4 regions of the Rhizobium sp. NRK18 genome follow, and region 1 is predicted to be linked to each of the others. Evidence: predicted binding sites of a transcription regulator. Region 1 holds the regulator's gene; each other region holds the start of a gene.
The links. Region 1 encodes LexA, which represses DNA repair genes until DNA is damaged. Its sites were predicted from a motif close to TGTTCNNNNTGTGTTCNG; they were not measured.
Positions count from the first base shown of each region.

Region 2: NN662_RS00470 (ImuA family protein) is a predicted target of LexA. The motif match lies at 1,059-1,076, and genes of this name have one in related genera.
Region 3: recA (recombinase RecA) is a predicted target of LexA. The motif match lies at 1,363-1,380, and genes of this name have one in related genera.
Region 4: NN662_RS07825 (ATP-dependent helicase) is a predicted target of LexA. The motif match lies at 1,100-1,117, and genes of this name have one in related genera.

Region 1 is NZ_JANFMV010000001.1:2,226,325-2,228,524, forward strand. It holds gene NN662_RS10385 (ArnT family glycosyltransferase) at 1-673, shown strand, start outside; gene lexA (transcriptional repressor LexA) at 819-1,529, shown strand; gene NN662_RS10395 (ComEC/Rec2 family competence protein) at 1,523-2,200, opposite strand, start outside.
Region 2 is NZ_JANFMV010000001.1:109,749-111,948, forward strand. It holds gene NN662_RS00455 (HpcH/HpaI aldolase/citrate lyase family protein) at 1-278, shown strand, start outside; gene NN662_RS00460 (DUF1737 domain-containing protein) at 275-481, shown strand; gene NN662_RS00465 (metallopeptidase family protein) at 503-937, opposite strand; gene NN662_RS00470 (ImuA family protein) at 1,147-2,079, shown strand; gene NN662_RS00475 (Y-family DNA polymerase) at 2,003-2,200, shown strand, end outside.
Region 3 is NZ_JANFMV010000001.1:1,882,245-1,884,444, reverse strand. It holds gene recA (recombinase RecA) at 151-1,236, opposite strand; gene NN662_RS08670 (carbohydrate kinase family protein) at 1,468-2,200, shown strand, end outside.
Region 4 is NZ_JANFMV010000001.1:1,705,955-1,708,154, forward strand. It holds gene NN662_RS07825 (ATP-dependent helicase) at 1-1,058, opposite strand, end outside; gene NN662_RS07830 (efflux RND transporter periplasmic adaptor subunit) at 1,312-2,200, shown strand, end outside.

The sequences.
Region 1 (2,200 bases):
GTCGATCCTGATGGCGGTCGCGCTCACCTCCTTCGATCGCGAGACGACATCGCGCTATCTGAGCCTGTTCCTCAAGTTCTCGGCGATCGGGCTCGCACTTGCCTTCGCCGTGCTTTACGGCGTTACCGCACAGCTTTTGAACGTCAAGGTGACGGTTGCGATCGCCGTTGCCATCGCGCTCGGCCTGCTGCTCGTCTGGCGCATCGCGAAGCGACAGGTCTACGCGCGCATGATTCTGGCGATTGCCGCACTGCCGATGGCAATCCTTCTCGCGCTCTATCCCGTCGTTGCCGCCTTCGGCATGCCGGACCTCGGGAAACCGATTTCGGACGAGTTGGCGAAGCTCGGCCACCCGCCGGACGATGTCCTGTTTCTCGGAGCGGATATTGTCGCCTCGGAAGCGCGCCTCCACAGCGGAACCGCACGCCCGTTCCTGCAGCGCAGTCAATTGGGCGATAGGGACCCGGACGACAATTACCCGATTATCGTCACCCTCAAGCCTGAGGAAGCCGAGATACTGGCTGCCCAGGGTTACCGGATCAAGGTGGTCAGCGGCGGATGGCGCAAGATCGATCCGCGCGTGCTGCTGAGTGCTGTCTTGAACGGATCGCTTGCCGAGACGAAGGCAAGGGAAGCCGAGAAGGCATATATCGCAATCGCTGCGGATCAATAGCGCAGACACCTCCACGAAAGACAAATTTGCGGCCAGCGTCGCCGAACTCCCGGATCTTCACGCTATTTTAGGCACTTGCGGAACACAGTGGGAACATATAGTGTCCGTTCTGTATTTGTTTCATGATTCTGGAAGGTGCCGATTCATGCTGACGCGAAAGCAACAGGAACTGCTTCTCTTCATTCACGAGCGGATGAAGGAATCCGGCGTTCCGCCATCCTTCGACGAGATGAAGGATGCGCTCAATCTCGCGTCCAAATCCGGCATTCACCGGCTGATCACGGCACTCGAGGAGCGCGGCTTCATCCGGCGCCTGCCGAACCGGGCGCGTGCGCTGGAAGTCATCAAGCTTCCCGAAGCCTACTCGCCGAGCCTGCAGCCGCGACGCGGCTTTTCGCCGAGCGTCATCGAAGGCAGTCTCGGCAAGCCGAAACCGGTTCCCGCCCCCAAGGCGCCGGAACCGGCCAACGACACCGTCAGTGTCCCGGTCATGGGCCGCATTGCTGCCGGTGTGCCGATCTCCGCCATCCAGAACAATACGCACAGCCTGTCGGTTCCGATGGAAATGCTGGGCTCCGGCGAGCACTACGCTCTGGAGGTCAAGGGCGACTCAATGATCGAGGCCGGCATCCTCGATGGCGATACCGTCATCATCAAGAATGTCAGCAGCGCCAATCCGGGCGAGATCGTCGTCGCTCTCGTCGACGACGAAGAAGCAACGCTCAAGCGCTTCCGCCGCAAGGGCGCGTCGATCGCGCTGGAAGCCGCCAACCCGGCCTACGAAACGCGTATCTTCGCATCGGACCGGGTCAAGGTTCAGGGCAAGCTGGTCGGCCTCATTCGCCGCTATCACTGACCGGTGACACGCATGTCCGCATCCCTATCGTGCGAACGCGGCACGAGATGCCAGGTGGCAGGTTCCTCCGGGCTCACGAAGCTGTTTGTTCGCCAGTCGTAGTATCGGTGTCGGGTCCAAGGCCGGTCGGTGGAACCGAGTGCGGTTTTCACCTCGAAGCCGTTGCCGTCAGGCAGCACATGCAGTTCGATCGAGCCGGTTTGCCGCAGCCTTTCCGCGCTGATCAATGCCGCGCCGGAACGGCAGGTATCAAAGCCGAGACGGAATGGCGCGATGACCAGATCGGCGATATCACAGGCGGGCCCGGCAAAAGCGGGCTTCTCCACTGTCACCACCCTGAGTGCGGGTCCATCCGACGCCATGAACTGAGCGGCGCACCATGCGGCTTTCCGGCAATGGAAGCGATTGCTCTCAGGCTTCAAGGCTTCTTCCATCGCCAGGCGCTCGGCTTTCAATGCCGCGGTTGGCAACCGCACCGGATCGCCTTTCTCAGTCTTGGGCGGATCCGGACCTGTTCCCGTTAGCATGTCCGGCCCCTCGCCTTTCGGCATGGCCAGTGCCCGCTGCCATTGCTCGAAGATGAAGGATGGCGGGCGGCCGCGGTTCATTTCCAGTCCTCCACCGGCAATCATGGCTCCCAGGCTGCCGTCCTCGCTGATGATCAAGGCCGG
Region 2 (2,200 bases), 2.1 Mb from region 1:
TTGCCGCCGAATGCGCGCAGGGCCGTGCGATGGGGTTTGACGGCAAGATGCTCATTCATCCGGCCCAGATCGGCCCGGCCAATGCGGCGTTCGGGCCGAGCGAGACGGCGCTTCGGGAAGCCGAGGCGATCATTGCCGCGTTTGCCGCGCCGGAAGCGGCGGGCATGGGCGTCATCAACATGGACGGGTGTATGGTCGAGCGGCTTCATCTTGCCGAAGCCGAGGTCCTCGTCCATAAGGCGCGCATGATTGCCGAACGTGAAAAGGCCTCAAGATGAAACTCTACCGCTTTCTGACCGGTCCGGACGATGCTTCCTTCTGCCACAAGGTGACAGCGGCCCTGAACCAGGGCTGGTCGCTCGCCGGCTCCCCGACCTATGCGTTCAACGCAGAGGCCGGCGTCATGCAGTGCGGGCAGGCGGTCGTGAAGGACGTTCACGGCAAGGACTACGAGCCCGACATGAAGCTGTCCGAGCAATAGGCTTGCTGTTTTTCGGACGGGCTACCGGCTGATCGTGTCGGCGGTTTCCTCGATGCGCTGCATGTCATCGTCGCTCAGGCCGAAATGGTGGCCGATCTCGTGGATCAGCACGTGGGTGACGATGTCGCCCAGGGTCTCGTCATTCTCGGCCCAGTAGTCGAGAATGGGGCGGCGGTAGAGCGTGATGTGGTTCGGCAGGTCGCCGGTTTCGAGCGAGAAGCGTTCGGAAATGCCGCACCCTTCGAACAGGCCGAGCAGATCGAACGGCGTTTCCAGCGCCATGTCCTCGAAAACCTCGTCCGTGGGGAAATCGGTCACCTCGATGACGAGGTTGCCGGTCAGCTGGCGGAATTCTTCCGGAAGATTGCCGTAGGCCTCTATGGCCAGCGACTCGAAGACGCTGATCGTCGGCGCGTGGCTGTCCCGCCAGTTTTCACTCAAGTCAATGCGGGCCATGTATGCTCCTTCATCATGGCGCTCATATAGCGTTTCCTGCCGATCATTTCGAGACCCCGCGCGGCTGCGGACCAAAATCCTGAGATTTTGGTTGACTCTTTTCGAGGGCTCTGGAATCCATAAGAACATAACAGGAACATTTGGGCCGTAGAGTGCACCACACTCCGGGCCGGTTCTGTAAACGTCAAAATTTCCAAGGAGTGAACGTCATGGCAGACCTGGCCGTGGCGCGGCAGACTGTTGCTGCCCTGCAGGCAGAGATCGACCGTATCGAAGGGCGTGGCGCCGTGATTGCCGCCGCGCGCAGCGATACCGCCTGGCAAAAATGCCAGGAGACCGCCGATCCGGTCCTGCCGCTCGGCATTACCGAGGTCGACGAGCGTCTGCAGGGCGGCCTGCCGTCTGCGGGACTGGTCGAACTGCGTTCCGAGCGGCTCTCCGGAGCGGGAGCGGCAAGCGGTTTCGCGCTTGCCGTCTTCGCGCTGATGCAGGCGCGGCTGGAGGCGAAGGGTGGCCATGGACGGCTGATCTGGATTGCCGACGCCATGGCAGGCCGCGAGGCCGGCTTGCCCTATGCCGCCGGGCTCGAGGATTTCGGCCTGCAGCCGGAGAGCCTGCTTTATGCGGCGTCCGACCATCTGGAGGAAACCCTGTGGCTGACGGAAACCGCGCTTGGCAGCGGGGCCTTCTCCGCCGCTATCCTGGAGATTTGCGGCAATCCCAGGCATTTCGGCCTGACGGAAAGCCGACGGTTACATTTGCGGGCCCGGGAGGCGTGCGTTCCCCTGTTTCTCGTCCGGCAGGGCGGAGAGGAGGAGGCGAGCAGCGCGCTTCTGCGTCTCAATGTCGTTTCGGCGCCGTGCGGACTGCGCGCGCTTGCCGACGGAAGCCGGCTGGAGGCAAGCCTTGGCCATCCCGCCTTTCGTCTTGCCGTCGAAAAGAGCCATCACGCGATCCCCGCCGAATTCGAACTGGAGTGGAACCCCGATGACCGTCAGTTTTTCCGCCCTGCCTCTCATGCAGCCGCCGTTCCCGTCCCGGCGGGACCAGCGCATTCTGGCGCTGGTGTTTCCGCATCTGCCGACGGATCGCATCGCCCGCAGGCGCTGGGGTCTGTCCTGGCGTTCGACCGGGCGTCCTGAGCATCCGCCGGTCGCCTGCGTGGCCAGGCACAAGAGCGCCATGCGGCTGACGGCGCTCGATGAGGTGGCCGAAAGCATCGGCTTCAAGCGTGGTCAGGGCGTGGCGGAGGCGCGCGCCATG
Region 3 (2,200 bases), 340 kb from region 1:
CACTGGCTTTTATCCAACGCCCCCATGACTGTCCAGAACAAACGGAAACGGCCGCACATCATCATGATGTGCGGCCGCAAAAGCCGGGAACAACGCTGTCCCTATGTTCAGCTGACCGGCGAAGAATTGGCCGCCAGCCCACTGACAGTCTCAGCCGTCGGCAGCCGCGTCGCCGTCGTCGTCCTCGCCGCCCTTGTCCAGGAACTGCTCAGCAATGAGACCGGCATTCTGGCGCAACGCCATCTCGATCTCGGCCATCGTGTCGGGATTATCGCGCAGGAACTGCTTGGCGTTCTCGCGGCCCTGCCCGAGGCGCTGGCTGTTATAGGAGAACCAGGCGCCGGACTTCTCGACGATGCCGGACTTGACGCCGAGGTCGATCAGCTCGCCGGTCTTCGACACGCCTTCGCCATACATGATGTCGAACTCGACCTGCTTGAAGGGCGGCGCCATCTTGTTCTTGACGACCTTGACGCGCGTCTGGTTGCCGACAACTTCGTCGCGGTCCTTGACGGAACCGATCCGGCGGATGTCGAGGCGAACCGACGCATAAAACTTGAGCGCATTGCCGCCGGTCGTCGTTTCCGGCGAACCGAACATGACACCGATCTTCATGCGGATCTGGTTGATGAAGATGACCATGCAGTTCGAACGCGAGATCGAGGCGGTCAACTTGCGCAGCGCCTGGCTCATCAGGCGCGCCTGCAGACCCGGCAGGCTGTCGCCCATTTCGCCTTCGATTTCGGCACGCGGCGTCAGGGCGGCAACCGAGTCGATGACGAGAACGTCGAGCGCACCGGAGCGCACCAGCGTGTCGGTGATTTCAAGCGCCTGTTCACCGGTGTCCGGCTGGGAGATCAGAAGGTTCTGAAGATCGACGCCGAGCTTGCGGGCATAGACCGGATCGAGCGCATGTTCGGCGTCGATGAAGCCGCAAATGCCGCCCTTCTTCTGGGCTTCCGCAATCGTCTGCAGCGCCAGCGTCGTCTTGCCGGAGCTTTCCGGTCCGAAGATCTCGATGATGCGGCCCTTCGGCAGGCCGCCGACGCCGAGCGCGATGTCCAGGCCCAGCGAGCCGGTCGGAATGGTTTCGATTTCGACGACATTCTCATTGGAACCGAGCTTCATGATCGATCCCTTGCCGAACGACCGTTCGATCTGGGAGAGTGCAGCTTCAAGTGCCTTGCTTTTATCCACGGATTTGTCCTCTACGAGCCGCAAAGAATTTTGTGCCATTTGATCCACCTTTAGGTTATTGAAGCCGCACAGGCAATGAAGCCGTCGATGACGAATATGTACACATTTTGTTCTCGTTGCGCAAGACCCATGCAAGCCAATGAAAGAAAATAACAATATGGCGTTTGTTCTCTTTTCGTTTTCGGGTGTGGAAACAAGGGCTTGCCGCAGCCGGCAAAGAACCTTCGGGATGCCTGTTTCGTCCGAATCGCGCATCTCCGGCAGGCTTAAATGAGCAAACGAATCCTCGTCATCGGCGGTGCCCATATCGACCGGCGGGCGCGCATTTCGACAGCGACCGTGCCGGGTGCCTCCAATCCGGGCCGCTGGTTCACCGAACCCGGCGGCGGTGGCTTCAATGCCGCGCAGAACCTGGCCCGGCTTGGCCATGCCGTCACGCTCATTTCTCCACGCGGCGGCGATCAGGCCGGAGAGATGGTGGCGGACGCCGCCGAGCGGGCCGGCATCGACGACCGTCCGCTCACCTTTCTCGACCGGCAGACGCCGAGCTATACCGCGATCCTGGAGAAGGACGGCAATCTGGTGATCGGCATCGCGGACATGGAGCTATACAGCCTCTTCTCTACGCGCCGCCTCTCCATGCGCCAGATCCGCGATGCGATCACGGCGGCCGACCTTATCCTGACCGACGGCAACATGCCCGCCGAGACGATCATCGCACTGGCGGACGTGGCGGCCAAGCGCGGCATTCCCCTTGCCGCCATCGCCATCTCGCCGGCCAAGGTCGTCCGCTTCAGATCTGCCCTTCCTCATCTGCACATGCTCTTCATGAACGAAGCGGAAGCCGAAGCGATTGCCGAAACAAGGCCGGACGATCCTTCAGGCTGGCCGGACCTGCTGCGCGGCCAGGGTTTGCGTGGCGCAGTCATCACCCGCGGCAAGAACGCGCTCGTCGCCTTCCGCGACGACATGGCCTGCGCCCTGGCACCACCGGCGTTACCCG
Region 4 (2,200 bases), 520 kb from region 1:
TTGCCCAGGCGCCCCTCGTTGTGGGCGATCAGGTGGCCGGCAGCGCCGAGAATATGCTCGGTCGAGCGGTAGTTTCGTTCGAGCCGGATGACCTTGGCTCCCGGAAAATCCTTCTCGAAGCGCAGGATGTTGTCGACCTCGGCACCGCGCCAGCCATAGATCGACTGGTCGTCGTCGCCGACGCAGCAGACATTGATCGGCTCGCCCTTCGGCCGCTGGGCCAGAAGCCGCAGCCACATGTACTGGGCGGTGTTGGTGTCCTGATACTCGTCTACGAGGATGTATTTGAAGCGGCGATGGTAATCCTTGAGGATGCCGGGCTCGCTGCGGAAGATGTGGATCGGATGCAAAAGCAGGTCGCCGAAATCGCAGGCGTTCAGCGTCTTTAGCCGATCCTGATAGGCCTTGTAGAGTTCGCGGCCCTTGCCATTGGCAAAGGCGCGGGCGTCGCCCTCGGGAATCTGCTCCGGCGTCAGCCCCTTGTTCTTCCAGTTGTCGATCATGCCGGCGAACTGCTTGGCCGGCCAGCGCTTGTCGTCGAGACCCTCGGCCTGGATGATCTGCTTGATCAGCCGGATGACGTCGTCGGTGTCGAGGATGGAAAAATCGGACCGGAGGCCGACGACTTCGGCGTGGCGGCGCAACAGCTTGACGCCGATCGAGTGGAAGGTGCCGAGCCAGGGCATGCCTTCGACGGCGTCGCCGAGCAGCAGGCCGATGCGCTCCTTCATCTCGCGCGCCGCCTTGTTGGTGAAGGTCACGGCAAGGATCTGCGAGGGGAAGGCGTGTCCGGTCGAGAGAATATGGGCGATGCGGGTGGTCAGCACGCGGGTCTTGCCCGTGCCGGCGCCGGCCAGAACCAGCACCGGGCCTTCCGTCGTCTCTACCGCATCGCGCTGTTCCGGGTTCAGGCCGGCGAGGTAATCCGGGGCGCGATGCTGGCCGCGAGCGGCCATCGCACGGGCGGCGATGCCGCCGGACGCCGGCGCATGGGGAGCGGGCGTCCTGGGTTCGGGTTCCTCGTCGAAAAAGGGAATATCGTCATAACCACCGATCATGCGGCTCAATGTAGTGATTCGGTTCCAAAAGGCAAAAGAAAGAGAACAAAAGGCGCACTTACCCCGTGAATTGATGGGGTTTACGGTGAGATCAAACGGAAGTGTGATCGAACATGACCAAATTGTAATCTTGTTTCGCTTGTCGCAATTTGGGATTAAATCATAATGCAGACTGACTGACTGTGAGCGGAGCGGGCGACCAGGGGCGGAACCAAAGGTCGCAGCAGAACTCCGCCACCCCCCGGAGAAATTGATGCGTCTGTGGAAACAGCTTGTTTTGAGCCTGATCGTTTTGTGTGCCGGTCTTTATGTGTGGGTGACTTTCGTGCCCGGCGCCGGTGCGCTGCTCGAGAAGATGGGCCTTTCGCAGGAGGTGGTCGCCGCCATTGCTCCCAAGAGTGAAGGTGCGCCCGCAACAGGGCAGGGGCGCGGCCGCGGCGGATTTCGCAACGGCCCCACGGTTGTCGTTACCGCTCCGGCCGGAGAGGGCGTCGTCAACGACCAGTTGACGGCTATCGGCAATGGCGAGGCGATCGAATCCGTCGTCATCGCGCCGCAGGCCTCCGGCAATATCGCCACGGTCAATATCCGCTCGGGCGACCGGGTGAAGAAGGGCGAGGTGATCGCCAGCCTCGATCGCGAGGAACAGGTGATCGCCCGCGACCAGGCACAGGTGGCGCTCGAAAGCGCCGAAGAGAAGCTGTCGATCTACAAGAACGCGAAGTCGACCGTGTCGCGTGTGAGCCTGGTGGAAACCGAGATTGCCGCGAAGTCGGCGAAGCTCGCCCTCGACAATGCCGAGCTGACGCTGAAGCGGCGCGATATCGTTTCACCGATCGACGGCATCGCCGGCATCATTCCGGTCAGCGTCGGCGATTACGTGACGACCTCGACCGCGATCGTAACCGTGGACAACCGCTCCGAACTGCTGGTCGATTTCTGGGCGCCCGAGCGGTTCGCGGCGGGTATGGCGACCGGACAGCCGGTGCAGGCGACGGCGGTGGCGCGGCCCGGCGAGGTGTTTTCCGGCGAGATCGAAGCCGTCGACAACCGCATCGATGAGGCCAGCCGCACCTTCAAGGTTCGCGCCCGCATTCCCAATGCCGACGACAAGCTGCGCGCCGGCATGGCGTTTACGGTGT